DNA from 4 places in the Sphingobacterium sp. G1-14 genome. Region 1 is predicted to be linked to each of the others. Evidence: riboswitches for the same ligand, from Rfam matches in the RefSeq annotation. Region 1 holds a riboswitch; each other region holds the start of a gene.
What was found. A riboswitch is a leader RNA that binds a small molecule or an ion and turns the genes downstream of it on or off. The one in region 1 is predicted to bind thiamine pyrophosphate.
Positions count from the first base shown of each region.

Region 2: linked by a shared signal. The riboswitch ahead of pnuC (nicotinamide riboside transporter PnuC) and the one ahead of CBM24_RS01925 (TonB-dependent receptor) in region 1 are both predicted to bind thiamine pyrophosphate.
Region 3: linked by a shared signal. The riboswitch ahead of thiS (sulfur carrier protein ThiS) and the one ahead of CBM24_RS01925 (TonB-dependent receptor) in region 1 are both predicted to bind thiamine pyrophosphate.
Region 4: linked by a shared signal. The riboswitch ahead of thiM (hydroxyethylthiazole kinase) and the one ahead of CBM24_RS01925 (TonB-dependent receptor) in region 1 are both predicted to bind thiamine pyrophosphate.

Region 1 is NZ_CP021381.1:442,093-446,856, reverse strand. It holds gene CBM24_RS01940 (lipopolysaccharide biosynthesis protein) at 1-712, opposite strand, end outside; gene CBM24_RS01935 (acylphosphatase) at 757-1,038, opposite strand; gene CBM24_RS01930 (amidohydrolase family protein) at 1,157-2,332, opposite strand; TPP riboswitch at 2,561-2,686, shown strand; gene CBM24_RS01925 (TonB-dependent receptor) at 2,741-4,764, shown strand, end outside.
Region 2 is NZ_CP021381.1:2,276,393-2,281,156, reverse strand. It holds gene CBM24_RS09445 (hybrid sensor histidine kinase/response regulator transcription factor) at 1-301, opposite strand, end outside; gene CBM24_RS09440 (acyl-CoA dehydrogenase) at 758-1,837, opposite strand; gene pnuC (nicotinamide riboside transporter PnuC) at 1,824-2,441, opposite strand; TPP riboswitch at 2,497-2,641, opposite strand; gene CBM24_RS09430 (malate:quinone oxidoreductase) at 2,656-4,155, opposite strand; gene fabG (3-oxoacyl-[acyl-carrier-protein] reductase) at 4,669-4,764, shown strand, end outside.
Region 3 is NZ_CP021381.1:3,837,842-3,842,605, forward strand. It holds gene CBM24_RS16595 (alpha-L-rhamnosidase) at 1-1,999, opposite strand, end outside; TPP riboswitch at 2,160-2,255, shown strand; gene thiS (sulfur carrier protein ThiS) at 2,315-2,521, shown strand; gene thiC (phosphomethylpyrimidine synthase ThiC) at 2,568-4,382, shown strand; gene CBM24_RS16610 (thiamine phosphate synthase) at 4,379-4,764, shown strand, end outside.
Region 4 is NZ_CP021381.1:4,227,887-4,232,650, forward strand. It holds gene CBM24_RS18370 (hypothetical protein) at 1-1,112, shown strand, start outside; gene CBM24_RS18375 (VanW family protein) at 1,238-2,080, shown strand; TPP riboswitch at 2,143-2,235, shown strand; gene thiM (hydroxyethylthiazole kinase) at 2,317-3,120, shown strand; gene thiE (thiamine phosphate synthase) at 3,110-3,742, shown strand; gene thiD (bifunctional hydroxymethylpyrimidine kinase/phosphomethylpyrimidine kinase) at 3,739-4,578, shown strand; gene tenA (thiaminase II) at 4,565-4,764, shown strand, end outside.

The DNA of each region.
Region 1 (4,764 bases):
AAGAAATATTGGCAATTAAAATCGGAAAGCTATACGATAGCATCTTTAAGATTAGCTGCTTTTCCGGTTTAAAATAGAAACCCCTCATTTCAGGAAGGAGCAATAGAAAGGTTGCTGCACTTGCCACAATATTAGAAATAAATACATAACCTATCCATTCATTTCTATACCAACCGGAACACCAATTACCCAAAGTACCACCATCTTTTATCAGATAGGGAACTAGCGCAATAAAGAATAGGTTAAGAATAACCATAATACCGATGTTGGCCAATTTAATAGCACCAAATCGAATAGGCCTTCCCTCCGATCTCAATTTCGCAAAAGGAACAATAGCTAAAGCATCCAATGCCAATATGAGGGCGAAATACTTCACATAGCTCTCGTAATCGGCATTGTAAGTTCCCTTATTCAACCAGCTACCAATAGTGCCAGCAAAGACTATGGCCGTAATAAAAAATAATGTTGCCAAAGAAGCAATGACGATAAAACTGTTATTGAAAACCTGCTTTTTATCCTTTTCTTCGACTTTTTGGAGAAACCTAAAAAAAGTTGTTTCCATTCCAAATGCCAAAACGGCATTGATCATGGATGCCCAGGCGTACATATTAGTAAATATTCCGTAGGACGCAGGTGGATATTTGAGGACATACAATGGCGTCATGACGAAATACAGCATACGGGCTATAATCGTACTCAGGCCATAAATCATGGTCTGTCCGGCGAATTTTTTAAGTACTGACAAGGCGAAACGGCTTAAGATTGAACTCTTTTAACTACTTCAAAATTGGAAAAGCCCTTCATTTCGCCTTCCTTTACCTCAACACTTTCAACGATTGCACCCTCGGGTCCTTCTTGGCAGAACTCCAACAGTGAATCTAGTGCAAAATCGTCGCCCTCGCCCTCTATATAGACAGAACCATCTTTTAAATTGACAACAAAGCCTCTAACACCGACTTGATCTGCAACCGCCTTGGTTGTCAATCTAAAAAAGACCCCCTGTACTTTACCTCTTATTGAAATATTCAAATGTTTCATCTGTAACTTATTTTTTCTTCCATCGGTCAGATGGAACTTACCATGACTATAGTTTCGTTATTATAGTCATGGACGGTTCAATAAGAGCAAAAGTACAGAAGTTTTGGGGAATTAAATACTACGCTAAACGTTTTACCTTAACATCTTCATTTAGGCGCATGTGTTCCATACCTTGCAACAACACAATCCCAGGTTTTTTACCCACTTCAAGTGAGCCAAATTCATTCTCAATGTTCAACGCGATAGCACCATTGATTGTAGCCCATTGAATAGTCTGCAAGAAATCCAGATCCTCAAAGTGCGCATGCAATACCTTTAGCTCCTCCAAAATGGACAATGTATCGTTTGAAGCTAAACTGTCCGTTCCGATTACCAAACGCTGTCCGGCATTCATAAAATTCTGAACCTTTGGTAATGTTCCCTCAATATAAAGGTTGGCTTTTGGACAGAGACACCACATCACATCACGATCCATACGCTCTACAAAATCCAAATCTTTAAGAGAGGTATAGGTGTTATGAACCAACAATAATTTATTTGGATAAGGCAAATAAGGAAGATAAGACTGAATCGAATTTCTTGCCTGCGCCTTAATCGCATCAGCATTTTTTCCTATACTTTTATAAAAGTCCAAGAACTCACCCATTTTATAACGGAACAGTTTATTCTCCTCTTCACTTTCTTGATTGTGAATACTGATAATATTTGTTTCCGGAACCATCTTCTTGAATTTCTTAAAAAGGACCTTCGAACAAGAATAGGGAGCGTGCGGAGTAATGGATACATGCCCATTCCTAAACTCTTGGGTCAACGATTTAGCCTCCTTTAACTTAAAGTCAGCTTCTTCAGGTTCAATTCCGAGCACCTCCACAAATGTGTGATATAATATCTGTGAATCTTCCTTCAATTTTGAAGAATTATCAGTGTTGGCGTGATCTCCGACTGCGACAATACCATTTTCGTACATATCTCGATCGGCTTTGGCCATAGCGTCATCTATTTTTTTCATCGATGCCGACCGCGTTGTCATCACCTTACTGAGAAAGCTCGGAAGCCCCGTACCTTTAGGAACAATACCTTTCATATGCGACAATTCAATGTGGCAATGTGCATTGATAAAACCTGGAATTATCACTCCTTCATATCTCTCAACCTTCGTTTTATCTGAAGGTGTAAATGAAGTTGGGTCATAGATACCTTGAATTACCCCCTCCTCATCTACCGAAACAATACCGTCTTTTATTGGCATTGAAGTAATCGGCAGAATATAATTAGCGCTTAAATATTTTAACATTTTATCTCCTCACTATCAATTTAGTAACTAAAATTTTTTGACCTGTATGAATACATACCTCTAGTAGAAAAATTCATGCCAAGGTACCTAAAAAGAACAATAAATACCAAAAACAACAATTTGCACAAATTTTTAACCAAAAAGAAATAATACCGCAAATCCACTCTTTTCCATTTGTCATAAATTACTTCTTTATACTTCATTTCAATTTTAAATTTATATATTCGCAGCATCGAATAGGGGTGCCTTGTTTTGTCAGGAACACAAATAAAGGCTGAGATTATACCCAACAGATTAAATTCTGTACACCTGATCCAGATAATGCTGGCGTAGGGAGAGGTTAGTTAAATAGTGCGGTCATAGTAACCCCTTGCTATGATTTGTTTAACTCAAACAAAATACATTACCATGATCAAATTTTTGATTTGTAGCTCCTTAGCTACTATTTCAAGCCAAATTGCCATTGCGCAACAAAATCTGACAATTAAAGCTGTAGACAATACTAATCAGACCCCCTTACAGTATGTTTCCATATCCATAGATGGACAAGCATCCTTCGCTGGCCAATCGGACAAAAATGGACTGATTAAACTATATCGTATCAATACAGGTAAGCACCAGATCCAGGTATCTTCTCTTGGATATAAAACATGGAGCCAAAATGTGGATGTTAAAGACAATTTGGAGCTTACGGTAGCGTTAGAACCTAGTACAATTCAAATGGAAGAGGTACTTGTTCAATCTACCCGTGCCAAAAGAAATGCTCCTACAACCTTTAAAAACATCTCCAAAGAAGAAATAACGCGTAATAACCTCGGCCAGGATATTCCATTCCTTTTAAATCAGACTCCATCCGTGCAGGTCAATTCCGATGCCGGTGCAGGTATAGGTTATACCGGAATGACAATCAGGGGATCGGATAATCAACGAATCAACGTAACATTAAATGGAATCCCTTTAAATGATGCGGAGAGCATGGGTTCATTTTTTGTAAACCTTCCCGACTTTGCCTCTTCTACCGAGAGCATCCAAGTTCAGCGTGGTATTGGGACTTCGACGAATGGTGCCGGATCATTTGGAGCCTCATTAAATATTCAGTCCAATACGTTAGTCGAAACCCCTTACGCAGAGCTCAACAATTCATTTGGCTCCTACAATACCTGGAAAAATACAGTCAAGGTAGGTACCGGGCTAATTAACGACAAATTTGCCTTCAATGCCAGATTATCTCGAATCAGTAGCGATGGTTATATCGAAAGAGGTAGTTCAGACTTACAATCTTTTTATGTGGACGGAGGTTATTATGGCAAGAAACATATTTTAAAAGGAATTGTATTCTGGGGAAAAGAAAAGACATATCAAGCCTGGAATGGCGTTCCCGAACCATTGATTACTGGCGATCGATCACGCATGGATGACTATGCAGATAATGCACTCGAAATCTCGGGCGCAGAGAAGGATCGTTTCATGAACGCCGGCCGGGATTATAATCTATATACGTATCAAAATCAAACAGATAATTATACGCAGAAACATCATCAACTTCATTATACCAATATCCTGAACGACAAATTGACGCTCAATACAGCCCTACACTATACAAGAGGTTATGGTTACTATGAAGAAATGAGACCCGGAGATAAACTAAGTAAATACGGTTTGCCTAACGTCATCATTGGTAAAGATACCATACAAAAAACAGATCTCGTCCGCAGGAGATGGCTTGATAATTATTTTTATGGCATGACCTATGCCCTAAATTACAGACCGAATGATCAGCTTGAAATTACTTGGGGTGGAGCTTATAATCAATACAAAGGAAAACATTATGGCCAGGTGATTTGGGCACAATATGCATCAACAGGTTTTCTTGACGATAAATATTACTTCGGGAAATCACAAAAAAATGATTTCAGTAATTTCTTAAAGGTCGATTATAAACTAGATAAGTGGATATTAATGGCCGATATTCAATATCGGAATGTAGATTACCACATGTATGGTGATGATGATAAGGTGAAAAATTATAATTATCATCCTAAGTTTAATTTCTTAAACCCTAAAGCTGGTGCAACTTATTTGCTAAATGACCATTCAAATGTATACGCTTCTTATGCCTTTGCACAGAAAGAACCTGTTCGCAAGGATTTTATAGAGAAAAATAGCGCCTTACCCGACCCGACCCCGGAGAAAATGCAGGACATCGAATTTGGCTATCGCTTTACAAATGAAAAATTCAACATCGGATTGAATGGGTATGGCATGTTTTACAAGGATCAGTTGATCCCAACAGGTGAAATCAGTGATACTGGCTCTCCAATTCGACAAAATGTCAAAGATAGCTATAGAATGGGGCTTGAATTCGATGGATCATGGAACATCAACAAGCAGTTCAACTGGAAAGCAACAGCTAGTTTCAGCCAAAATAAAAT
Region 2 (4,764 bases), 1.8 Mb from region 1:
AGATGTCGTTTTTATTACCATCGATCATCTGAATAACTCGACGACTTGCGACATCATACTTCTTGGATTCTGTAGAATTATAGGTTTTGAAATGCTGACCATCGTACCGGTTAATTCCGTTCCATGTGCTAATCCAGATAAAACCATCCTTATCCTTCAATAGTCCTGTCAGATTACCATGAGAAAGACCTTTATCTCCGCCAAAATGATCCAATCTAAAACTTTCCTGACCTAGAACGGTGGGTATATAAGCGAATACTACCGCTAATAAAAATATCCACGAACTACTAAATTTTATCATAATGAAGATTAGATTTATCCCTCTCTTTTTGAAAATTTGGTTACTACCTAAAAGTAGCTTTTTATTCACGTATTACTTTATATTTTCTACGCAAACGATCTCAAAAATATGATATGCAGATATTGCCCAATCTAAGTATATATGGCAACCTAATAGTAATAAGATCCATATTGGACCGATTTATCTTATTCTTATGGATTGAATTATTTTTAAGCTCCTGAAAAATTGATTTTAAAAGTGTAAGCCGTTGCTGTGCCATTAGCACCTGACAAAAAAAATTAAACAATAATATTACAAATAAACTTTTAATCAAACACAAACTTCTCTTATGCTTACAATTGGTTATTTCAAGCAACAAGATAAGAAATTATTTACGGTAGCAAAACTTCTAACCAAGTCTGGCGATCTACACGTTCTTTTATAACAAAAAAGACTATCCTAGGATAGTCTTTTTTGTTATAAACTCTTCTGTAGTAACTTATGCTGCGAAGCCGTAAAAATATTCCGGAAGATTATATTGATTTCATGATCAATGGCGGCCCCCGAGATTCCGGTATGCGGATAGAGTCTTATTGTATTTGTCAAGATACATTCCACAAAATCTCGACTTTGTATCCCTATCTGTTCATAAATTGCTGCATTATCATTGCCATCATGAAGATTTACCCAAGAAAGAACGGCCAAATTCATTATTGCTTCCCTCCGATTAACATAATCTTGCTGAAAGTCATCGAGTACCCTAAACGCTTCTTTACTTTCAGTCTTCTCCCATTTGGATTGATTGCTTTTTAACACAAATAGTTTTTCGATTAAATCCAAAAAGCGCTTATACATTCCCGTAAAGTTGGCCAGTAAAGTCAATTCCGCAAAAGGCATAAAGGGATATTGATACAACAGCTCGCTACGTGTACTTTTTGCCGCATCAATATCAAAAGACTGCCTACCATCAACGAGTATGTCTTCCAGCGAAAAGGAATGCGAAGCCGTAGCCTCCAATCCAAATGTATCCCAGTCGTAATGCACCAGTACATGATCACGATCCACAAAAAATGATTTTATCAGTGGTTCACCTTTTTCGTCCAACACGGGTTTTCCTGCCTCCTGAATTGCAGCATTTAAGGTAAAATGGGTTAAATGAGGAGCTCCGGTTGCATATCTCCAAAAACCGCGGAGCCGATAATGTTCACCTTCACGTGTAGCTGTACCTGATACCTGCCCACTGCCGCCAAAACAAACCCGATCCGTTTTGAAAATCTGATCTCCTAAAACCGGATCAATAAAACCGACAAAGAGATTTGCTCCTGAGCATAACGTTACTGTCCAAGCTAATCCCCCATCCCAATAAGCCAGGTCAGCCAATAAATTGAGCCCTTCAGGTAGACTTAACCCCAATCCACCCAATGCAGGTGGAACCCAAATCTTAAACCATTTCCGACGAAAAATCAGTTCGAGCTGTCCATCCGACAATGTTTTCTGATGGATTCCCTTAGCCTGATTATCTTTCAGAATAGCAATATCTTCGCTATTGAGTTGCATATCTTTCTTCACTTATTATTCTCCTCCAATTAAAATATCCACTAAATGCCATAACAAATAAAAACAAGGTCAAGCCCGAATAAAGAAATAACCCTTTATGGATCAGTAAAGGAATTGCCATCAGATTACTGATATTCAACAATATCCAATTTTCTATCTTCCGTTTTGCCAATAACCACATCCCTGCCCAAGCTGTGCAGGAAACTGCAGAGTCCCAAAGCGGTACATCAGAATCCGTTAAATGGACCAATCCGAAATAAAACAACAGAAAACCGAGAGCGCAGATTCCCCCTACTATCCACCATTCTTTCGGCTCACAATGCGTTATGGGAGCAGCAACATCGCTACTATATTTCCAATAGATCCAGCCATAGATGCTCATGATCAAATAATAGAGATGTAGTAATATTTCTGCATATAGTTTCGCATGGAATAATACGTAAACAGAAATTAAGATACCAATAATCCCAAAAATGTAATTGATCGATTTATTTTGCCGGGAAAACCAAACCTGTAAAACACCAAAGGATACCCCTAGCCATTCCGCGATGGTGGCCTGTTGAATCTGTTTTATAAAAGCTTCGAAAATTGTTTCAGAAGTCATCGCCTTGTTTATTATTTCGTGTAGTTCATAATAAACCTATGGGAGAAAAACGGACGTTTTTATTGAAATTAAATCCCTACGCCAGCATTACCTGGATCAGGTATATAAAAGCGATTGTACAAGGAGGTACAATCGCTTTTATTGGGTATAATCTCAGCCGAGAATGACCATGGTCATTCCAAGCACCCCATAAGTATATTTTCTGTCGAATTGATTATTCTATATCAATCAATTTCAACGCTTTGTGCGTACGCGTACGCGTTTCTTTACATAGTTGCGCATCATCGTTCAATGATTTCCCGTGTGAAGGAATCATTTCACGTAGTTTTTTACGGTATTCATCTGATTTCGCACGTTCAGGGAAACATCTCTTCAACAGGCTGATCATGATAGCAACTGACGTCGAAGCTCCAGGAGAAGCTCCTAATAGCGCAGCAATAGAACCATCTGCACTAGAAACGACCTCTGTACCAAATTCTAAAATTCCACCTTTCTTCTCATCTTTCTTGATGACCTGAACACGTTGTCCTGCTTTCTCGATAACCCAATCCTCCAATTTAGCTGTAGGCATAAATTGTTTTAAAGACTCTAGTTTATCTTTTGGTGACTTCATGACTTCAGTAATAAGATACTTCGTCAAAGGTAAGTTGTCAAGTCCGGCTGATAACATCGGGCGGATATTGGACAATTTGATAGAAGCAGGTAAATCGAAGTAAGACCCTTGTTTTAAGAATTTAGTTGAGAAACCTGCATATGGTCCAAACAATAACGCTTGTTTGCCATCAATATAACGTGTATCTAAGTGCGGTACAGACATTGGAGGAGCTCCAACAGAAGCTTTTCCATACACTTTCGCATGATGTGTATTAATGATCTCTTCATTTACACAACGTAGCCATTGGCCCCCTACAGGAAATCCGCCATAGCCTTTTGCTTCGGGTATTCCAGATTTTTCCAACAACAACAACGAGTGGCCACCGGCCCCAATAAATACAAACTTTGCTTTTATTTCTCTCTTTGTTCCTGTCTTTAAATCTTTGACCTCCACTTCCCAACGGCCATCGTCTTCACGTTCGATGTCGATTACTTCATGGTTTAAGGAGATCGAAATATTTTCTTTATTTTCAAGATTAGCGATCAAATCACGTGTCAACGACCCAAAATTAACATCAGTGCCCAGATCCATTTTTGTCGCAGCGATTTTTTCATCGGCCTCGCGTCCTTCCATCATCAATGGAATCCACGATTTCAACAATGCCGTATCTTCGGTATACTCCATCCCTTTGAACAAGTTTTGGGTCGTCAATGTTTCCCATCTTGTCTTTAGGAATTTAGCATCTTTTTCACCAAAAACCGCACTCATGTGTGGAATACTACGGATAAAATTTTCAGGTTGGGCAATAATGCCTTTATCAACGAGGTAGGACCAAAATTGCTTAGACACTTCAAATTGCTCTGCAATTTTAACTGCTTTATCAATCTTTACAGAACCATCTTTCTGTTCGGGGGTATAATTTAACTCGCATAAGGCAGAGTGACCCGTGCCAGCATTATTCCAAGCGTCAGAACTTTCAGCAGCCACAACATCCAAACGCTCAAGAATTTCAATATTAACGTCTGGGCTTAATTCATTGATTAGAGTACCCAAAGTAGCACTCATAATACCGGCGCCGATCAGAACAACGTCAACTTCTTTATTTGATTTTTTGCTCATGTTTTTGTGATTGATGCAAATTTAATATAGTTTTTGGTAAACGTCCAAGTCTTTTGTCAAAAAACTGTACTTTTTAGAACCACTTATTCAAAAATACCATTGATTTATTAAAATAATCCTAAGTGAGCGATCGCTTACCGTAAAATTCTAAAATTGTTTCCTGAAAACACGCTTCCACTCCAACATAAACACAAGGTCAGCACACAATGTTTTTCTATTTTAAACCGTTATTTATCGAAAGATTTTGTGTTATAATATAGTTTTAACATTTTTGCAGAACATCAAAAGGCAATAGTGTACACAATAGCTAAAAAAACAAGATCATTTATTCGCTAATACGACGGCATCGAAAAAACACAAGCACTGGGGCATAACCAAGATAAACCAAATGGAAACGAGTTCATGTTTCGTATTGAATTCCAGTAACAGACGGGCTGTGAGAGAAAGACAGCGCGTGGAAAATGGACATAAATGCCTAAGTGTGAATAATTGAAGAACAAATAACTTATACAGATGAAAATACTCGAAGGAAAAATTGCTTTAGTAACAGGAGCATCAAAAGGAATCGGAAGAAAAATTGCAGAAGTGTTTGCACAACATGGTGCTAAC
Region 3 (4,764 bases), 2.9 Mb from region 1:
CATCTAAAAATTTAGCGTTGATGGCCGTCTTAATTTTTTCGCTTAGCAGTTCATATTTTTGTTGATCTGCTGTGTATCCAAACAATTTGGCCGCAGCAGCCAAGATGGTCGCATCCACATAAAAATAAACAGATGAGGTCAACTCCAGATTGGACTGTGACTTCACCGGCACCCAGTCTCCACGCCCAAACGTTGTCAATCCAGACGGGCTGATTCCGTCTACATAATCGACATAGCGTTTGATATTTAGGTAGCATTCTTCTAATGCACGTGGATCTCCATAAAACTGATAGATCTGCCATGGAATGATGGCAATGGTGCTTGTCCAATCCAAACCATTTGCGGTACCGTAGCCCCATCCGCCAGTTGGAATAATATCGGGTAAGACACCATTCTCCTGTTGTTCATCACGATGATCCGCCATCCATTTTTCATAAACTGTTATCCCGTCAAAATTGTATAGAGCTGTTTCAATCGCAAGGTGCCCATCCCCTGTCCAGCCGTTCTTTTCCCGTTGCGGACAGTCTGTAGGATAGCCCATCAAATTGGACAAGTAGGCATTGTTGGTCGCTGTCCATAGTTTATTGACCAACGCTGATGATGTCTTGAGCTGTCCAATAGCAGACACATCACTATGCATAAAATAGGCGGTCACAGCCGAACTATCCAATGCAATTGCGGCACTGCTGCTAACCTCGACATAACGAAACCCTTTGTAACCGAACTTGGCCATAAACTCATCCTCGCGGCCACTTAAGGTCAATATATCGGTCTGAAAAGGCTCCTTTTCCTTATCGCCCCGATAATAAACATCAATATTGGACTGATCAAGATGCCCATCGGCCTGCAATCGCTCACCATGCTTGATACGCAGCATAGTACCCGCAGCTCCTTTCACTCTAATTTTTGTAATCCCGGCCATATTCTGGCCCATATCGAACACATAGGTACGTTGGTCTATCTTTGTCACTGATTTTGGCTTATAGGACTTTACGAGCCGAATCGGTACCATCTGTTGGGAAACGATATGCGCTGATGGCGCATTTCTATACTGAACAGCCGGCCAGGCCGAATCATCGTATTTTGGTTTATCCCAGTTAGGTATTTCCAGTCTTGCATCGTAATGCTCACCAGTGTAAATATTATTATAGGTGATTGGCCCCGAAGCAGTCTTCCACTGCTTATCCGAAACAATGGTTTCCGTCGTTCCATCTGTATAAACGATTTTCAGTTCTAAACAGAATGTTGGCCGGGCCCGCCATGGTGCTTTATCAAAGTTCCAAACGGCCAGTGGTTGATGATTATACCAGCCATTCCCCAAAACAACGCCAATGGCGTTCTCTCCTTTTTGAAGCTGCTGGGTTACGTCCGTCACGACATACAATGTGCGTCGGTCAAACCGAGTATACATTGGATCCAGACGGTGGTCGCCAACGCGCTGGCCATTAATGGAAAGTTCATATAATCCCGCTGTGGCAATATACGCGCGGGCAGATTTTATCTGCTTATTTGCCTTAAATTCTCTTCTAAAATAAGGCGTTTCCCGTGCATGAATATCCTTATTGTCGCTGATCCATTTTCCTTTCCAAAGGTCCATTCCCATCATTCCTGTTTCGAAAGATGCTATTTCAGAACGTGTTGATACACCATCCTTATCCCATATTTTAACCTTCCAGTAGTACTTAGTCTGTGGCTTTAACTGTGCGCCGTTATAGGGCACTAACATAGCCGAGCTGAACTGTTTGCCACTATCCCAGCTATCTTTTGTCTCTTTCAGTAATGCCAGCGAATCTTGCCCTAAAAGGATCTGATAAGCTTGTTGTACCGCACCTTTACGTTGGTCCTCAAGTCGCCAGCTAAGTCTCGGGTGAATTGCATCAATACCCAACGGATTGACCAAATGTTCGCATGTCAACTGCACGGCGCTGCAGTTGTGTTTAGGTTGGGCATAAGTGTTGCTAGCGATACACAACAGTGTTGTCAATAAAATCCTACGCATTAAAAGATACTATTCTTGGTGGTTGTTAAATTGTTTTAGCTGATTCAAAAAACTAATATATCAAATATTTCCCACATACTGACCTGTACTTTCCTGCACAATATGCCTAAGTCTGTAAAATAAATTTCTTGCAACTTTCATAAAAATAACCTTATCTTAGTCGCAACTTTAGGGGTGTCTGCTCGTGCAGGCTGAGATTTTACCCTTAGAACCTGATCCGGATCATACTGGCGTAGGGAAAAGTGAGCTGTCTACAAGGTGCATTGCTGTGCCTTTGTGTAGCCATTCCTAAAGTTTTACCAAAAAAATTAAGGAATGGAACTTACAATAAACCATCAGATTCGATTTTTCGATCCCACACTTACTTCACTTGAAGGCTTGTTGCTTTTGGAATTATCTGGCAAAACTCAGGGTGTGGCTGTAGCCATCAACAACAAAGTCATCCCCAAAAAGGACTGGGCTACGACAACACTTAAACCTTACGATCAGATTATCTTAATTACCGCATCTCAGGGCGGATAGCCATTTCCAAAAAATCAACCGAGTAATTCACCCAATACAGAAAAAAATGACAGCTGAAACAATTACGCAATCACCCTTTCCAAATGCAAAGAAAATTTTTGTATCCGGAAAACTATTTCCTATTCAAGTCGCCATGCGTCAAATCACCTTGAGTCCAACCAAATTAACGAATGGAGAAGTAGAAATTAATCCGCCGGTAACAATTTATGATACTTCTGGACCTTATACGGATGATACCGTCCATATCGATATCCGAAAAGGCCTCCCTCGCCTTCGCGATCAGTGGATCTTGGATCGTCAGGATGTCATACAGCTAGCTGGCATAAGCTCTGAATATGGACAAAAACGCCTTTCTGATCCAACGTTAGATGAACTCCGATTTGCGTATAGCCATAAACCGAAAGTAGCCTCTGCCGGCAGGAATGTCACCCAATTACATTATGCAAAGCAAGGCATCATTACCCCAGAAATGGAGTACGTTGCTATCCGTGAAAACCAACGTATCGAGCAGCTCACGGCCAGTACCCCCGGAATGGATCATCAGCATAAAGGGCAAAACTTTGGCGCTAGAACACATAATAAAGCTATTACACCAGAATTTGTCCGTGAGGAAATCGCTGCCGGAAGAGCGATCATCCCCAATAATATAAATCATCCTGAAAGTGAACCCATGATTATCGGGCGCAACTTTCTTGTTAAAATTAATGCCAATATTGGCAATAGCGCCGTAAGTTCAAGTATAGAGGAAGAAGTTGAAAAAGCGGTATGGGCCTGTCGTTGGGGAGCCGATACCATCATGGACCTATCCACTGGCAAAAATATTCACGAAACCCGCGAATGGATTATCCGTAACTCGCCCGTTCCAATCGGTACGGTACCGATCTATCAGGCGCTCGAAAAAGTGAAGGGGGTGGCCGAGGACCTTACCTGGGAAATATTCAAAGATACCTTGATTGAACAGGCCGAACAGGGTGTTTCGTACTTTACCATACACGCCGGCGTACTGCTTCGTTATATCCATCTCACCGCTTCTCGAGTAACGGGCATTGTCTCCAGAGGTGGGTCTATCATGGCCAAATGGTGTCTTTTCCACCACAAAGAGAACTTTCTCTATACCCATTTTGAGGAGATCTGTGAGATTATGAAGCGATATGATGTTGCTTTTTCACTTGGCGATGGTCTCCGTCCAGGAGCCATTGCGGACGCCAACGATGCGGCTCAATTTGCTGAGCTCGAAACACTGAGCGAACTCACCAAGGTCGCCTGGAAACATGATGTTCAGGTGATGATCGAAGGTCCAGGGCATGTTCCTATGCAATTGATCAAAGAGAATATGGACAAGCAATTGGCTTGTTGTGACGAAGCTCCATTTTATACCTTGGGTCCCTTAACAACTGATATCGCTCCAGGTTATGACCATATCACGTCGGCCATTGGAGCTGCGATGATCGGTTGGTATGGATGTGCGATGCTTTGCTATGTGACGCCCAAAGAACATCTGGGCCTACCAAATAAAAAAGACGTTAAAGACGGTGTAATCACCTATAAACTAGCTGCCCATGCGGCCGATTTGGCCAAAGGACATCCGGGTGCACAATACCGTGATAATGCCTTGAGTAAAGCGAGATTTGAATTTAGGTGGGAAGATCAATTCAACCTTTCCCTGGATCCAGATACCGCACGGGAGTATCATGACGAAACGTTGCCTGCGGATGCGGCCAAAGTGGCTCACTTCTGCTCCATGTGCGGGCCCAAATTTTGCTCGATGAAAATTACGCAGGAAATCAGAGATAGTGCCGCACAAGGAATGCTGGAAAAATCGCAGGAATTCATCGCACAAGGAAAAGAGATCTATTTATGATCATCGCTTTGACAGCAGCAGAAACGATCCCTTCTGAAATAGGGATTATAAATGCTTTGTTTAAAGAAGGACTTGATATCCTGCATTTGCGCAAGTATCATTTTACGGACCTACAAATGTCCAGGTACGTTGAATCTATAGATTCAACGTACCTGGACAGATTGGTCCTACATTCCCACCCTCACCTATCGGCTGAGCTCGGAATCGCACGTATTCATATGACCGAAAAGAATAGAAAGGATAGATCTACAAATCAAATGCTGTCTACAGCAATCTGTTCGACATCTGTGCATGATATCGATCAATTCAATAACCTTGATGAATGTTGGGCCTATGCTTTTCTAAGTCCATTATTTCCAAGCATCTCAAAAGTGGGGTATGG
Region 4 (4,764 bases), 2.5 Mb from region 1:
CCAATGAGTCCGATAAATCAACTGATTTTATCATGCGTCTACACGAAAAAAATGCTGCTGAGATTTTCAAATTAGTACCTTATAGCACAACAAAGTTACTGGTCACAAAAACCGATGCAAAAAAACTCACATTCATCGTTAAAAATCACCAGTGGACCATCGACGTATTGTCATTGAAGCAACGTCATGCCATGATCTTGTTTGATGGATTAGCCAAACCCAAGATCATATACGATAGTAATACCTATCTGGCAGCAGCCAAACCGATATTAAACACCAGCACACCAATTGCGTCAAAGAAAGCTTCTGCACAATATAATGCCTCACATTTCTTTGACTCAATCGCACAAGTTCAATTTATTCCATCCGGGCAATATGCAGCGGCTATTATCGCAAATTCCGCTCTTCCTCTTTATTACAGTCAGCGTAAGAATAAATGTGACGGCACTTATGTAATGCAGCAGTTTTCGGACGAAAATGCGGTGCAATCCGGTGCAATTATGACGACTGTATATGAAGAAGGCAAAGAGATCACATCGAACAATCTTTCCGGGGGAAATAATTATTACAACAAAAGATGCTATAATCAATTCGGACTTATCGACTCCATACAGTACCTTCGAAATAGTAAGTGGAGCAGCAGTACAATTTACCGGTATCTCCCAAATACCATTGTTTCCTACGATCCTACATTTGAATCGGCGATGATTTATCACTTGAACAGTAAACTCCAGGTTATAAAAAGTGAATCCATTCATTTTGTCTATCAACGGAGAGACTGGACCATTTACAGTTATGATCAACAGAATCGAATTACTGAAGAGATTTCGGGCAGAAATGATCAAAGAGAAAGTCGCGTCCGCTATCAATATGATAGTCCGGAAACAAGTGACTACTCGCTGCGCCAAACCTTCGATCAAAGCGATCGACTGACAGCCGAAATCAAGCGATCGTACCGAGCCAACGAAACGATTGATGAGTTTTATTATGAGGGTGTATTACAACAAAAATCTATTGTAAAAGATCTCGGAAACTGTGCCTACGAAAGCTTGATCTATAACAAGGAGGGAAAGTTAACAGCGAAATACATACAGGCAAAGAAAACCAACTAAACGAACTGAAAAACTGCACTAAGCTCAGACAATAAGATTCTTGATTTTGACAAAAAAATATTCGACGAAATTCGGCAAAAAACACATTTCTGCACTAATTTTGATAGCGATACATAAACGTCAAATTGAGAAAAAGAAAACTGATCAGTCAACTTCATCCCATACTCTATTTTATTGCAGTATGGGCGAGAAGAGTGCAGCGCAAAGCCGTTTGGCTATTTGATAATAAGAAATACAGCACAGCTAAATCAACTGAAAAACTTCCCTTTCGTATTAAAAAGCATCAGTCTGTCTTATTAAAAAAACTAGGCGAAAATAATATGCAATTGCAGATTAACAAAGTTACCAACCTGAAAATTGCAGCAGCACAGATTAATAGCATTCTGATCAGACCGAAGGAAACCTTTTCATTTTGTAAACTCGTTGGACTACCCACTGTAAAAAAAGGATATCTGCCCGGCATGGAGTTATCCTTTGGTGAAGCAAGAGCGGGTATTGGCGGTGGAATCTGTCAAATATCCAACCTCATCCATTGGCTTGTTATCCATAGTCCACTCACCGTCAATGAACGTTATCACCACTCTTTTGATCCATTTCCGGACGATGGCCGTGTTTTGCCATTCGGTAGTGGAGCTACCGTCTTTTATAATTACCGCGACTATCAATTCACCAACAACACGCCTTACACCTTTCAAATAAATCTCTGGTTCACAGACAAATGTTTAGAGGGCGAATTAAGAATTGATCAAGAACTGGATTTTGCGTACCATGTCGTTGAAAAAGAACATCAATTTCTTAAAATAGACAATCAGTTCTTTCGGAAAAATGAGATTTGGCGCGAGAAATTTTTAAAGTTTCAGGGTGGAAAGATTTTGGAAACCGAACTTTTGACCAAAAATTTTGCCCGGGTTACCTATACCCCTGTTGAATACATTGAAATTAGTGCCGATCAAAATCCGGCCGATTAATTCAACAAGCTAATGATCGAAAAATGACGGATATGAAAAGTCCTCTTTTTTGTTTAAGTTTGGTCTGGCTTTGGGGGTATTCTGTATAGAATTGAGATAGTCCCTTTGAACCTGATTCGGTTTATACCGGCGTAGGGAAAAGCAAAAATCCACTGTACAGCATACTCCTTTACTGCACAGGCTATCGCTCTTCTTCCCTCCAAGGCCACACAGTATATCTTAGCATATGTAAAAAAATGGAAGATTCAATTATCAATTTATTAGAGCAGCTGAGGGTCGAAAAACCCCTTGTACACAACATCACAAACCTAGTCGTGATGAACAATACTGCCAACGCACTTTTAGCCCTAGGAGCGTCCCCTGTGATGGTACACAGCCCATTAGAAGTACGCGAGGTTGTCGATATTGCACAAGCTCTTGTCATTAATATCGGCACCTTGAGTGAAGATACTGCCGAAGCTATGCTGGTTGCTACCGAACATGCCAATACCATTGGACGGCCATGGGTACTTGATCCTGTTGGTGCTGGGATATCAGCATTCCGCAATGATTTATTATCCAATCTACTGGATCTCAAACCCACGGTTATTCGTGGAAATGCATCAGAAATCATGACGCTGTACAATTTCAACCAACCGAACACAAAGGGAGTCGACAGCACGACAGCGAGTAAAGATGCGCTCCGATTTGGCCAATTATTACAAGAACAAACCGGCTCCATTATCTGTATTTCTGGAGAAGTAGACTATATCCTTTCACAGCAATATCGGGTTGAAGTTTTTAATGGCAACCCTTTAATGACACAGGTAACTGGGCTTGGCTGTAGTGCTACTGCGCTTATTGGTGCATTTCTAGGTGTTACAGACCAATATTTTGAAGCAGCTGTTGCCGGTGTATCCATTCTGAGCTTAGCGGGAGAACTCGCTGCCCAAACAGCAGCTGGACCGGGCACCCTGCAATTGAATCTCTATGATGAACTCTATCAGCTCAATGCAGAACGTCTCAAATCAAAGCTCAAGATCAAACGCTATGCGCATTAATCCGCTTTTTCCCTACCCTTTATATTTGGTAATTTCTGAGCGGGACTGTTATCCTCAAAATTGGCTCAATGTTGCCGAAGAAGCCATTATTGGCGGAGTCGATCTTATACAATTGCGCGAAAAGGCTGACGATCCGGCCACATTTTTGGATAAAGCCATCCGTTTGAAAAAACTGACCGATCATTATGGTATTCCGCTCGTGATCAATGATGCCGTAGCAATCGCTGCCCAAATCGAGGCATGGGGAGTACATGTGGGTCAAAATGATTTGCAGCCGCTCGCTATTCGCGAAAAATATGGTGATAAATTAACCATAGGCTGGTCCATAGAAGACATGCAACAACTGGAAAGTGAACAAATGTACACCGTCGACCACCTTGGTGTAAGCCCCATTTTTTCTACGAAAACAAAAGTAGATACGGTTACTGAATGGGGAATTGCGGGTTTAAAACAACTTCGGAGTAGGACGGAAAAACCATTGATCGCTATCGGAAGGATGAATTTACAAACAGCAGAAGAGACCTGGAATGCCGGTGCAGACTCCATTGCAGTCGTTTCGGCCATATGCCAAAGTCAAGATCCCAGAGCTGCCAGTGCACAACTAAAAGAACTATTAAAATGACAAAAGATAAAAAATACCGCGTCCCTACCGTACTCAGCATTGCGGGGTTCGATGGTAGCGGTGGTGCAGGTATACAGGCAGATACCAAAACCATATCTGCATTAGGTTGTTATGCCATGAATGTTTTAACTGCCTTACCCGTTCAGAACACACAAGGTGTAAGACGTATTTATGAAATTCCTACAGCAGCCGTCCAGGACCAATTGGATGCTATTTTTGACGATATCTATCCCGATGCAATCAAAATAGGAATGGTACACAATATTGAACTTGTGGAGCTTATTAGCAGCTATTTAAAAGAATATAAAGGGCCTATCGTATTTGATCCAGTCATGGTCTCGACCAGCGGGCACAAGCTCATTCACGATGATACAATTCAGGCCTGCATAGAACTTCTTTTTCCTTTAGCAACGCTGATTACACCAAATTTAGACGAGGTAAGTGTTTTAGTAAACGAAGTTATTGACAATGTCGAGAAGATGAAAAAAGCGGGAAATAGCCTATTGGCGAAAGGTTGTCAATCCGTTTTGATTAAAGGCGGGCATCTCCAAAGTCAAGAATTAACATCCCTGTTGTTCCAGCACAAGAGTCCACCAATTGAATTCAAATCTCAAAAAATTAACAGCAAAAATACACATGGTTCCGGTTGTTCGCTTTCTTCAGCAATTGCGAGCCATTTGGCACAAGGCGTTGGTCTCGATAGCGCGGTTGAATTCGCATTGGCCTATATACACGCAGCAATAGCTGGTAGCAAAGATCTCGTCATTGGCAAAGGAAATGGGCCATTAAATCACTTCCATAATCCGATTAAACTTATTCAATATGAACTGGACTGATCATGCCTGGGAATCCATAACAGCTATTTATTCTGATATACTTACTATGCCATTTATTGTTCAGCTTAGTGATGGTAGTCTTCCCCTGGATAAATTTCAATTTTACATGCAGCAGGATGCTTTCTATTTAGAAGAATTTGGCCGTGTGCTCGCCTTTATAGGTGCAAAAAGTGCGGATAACCAACA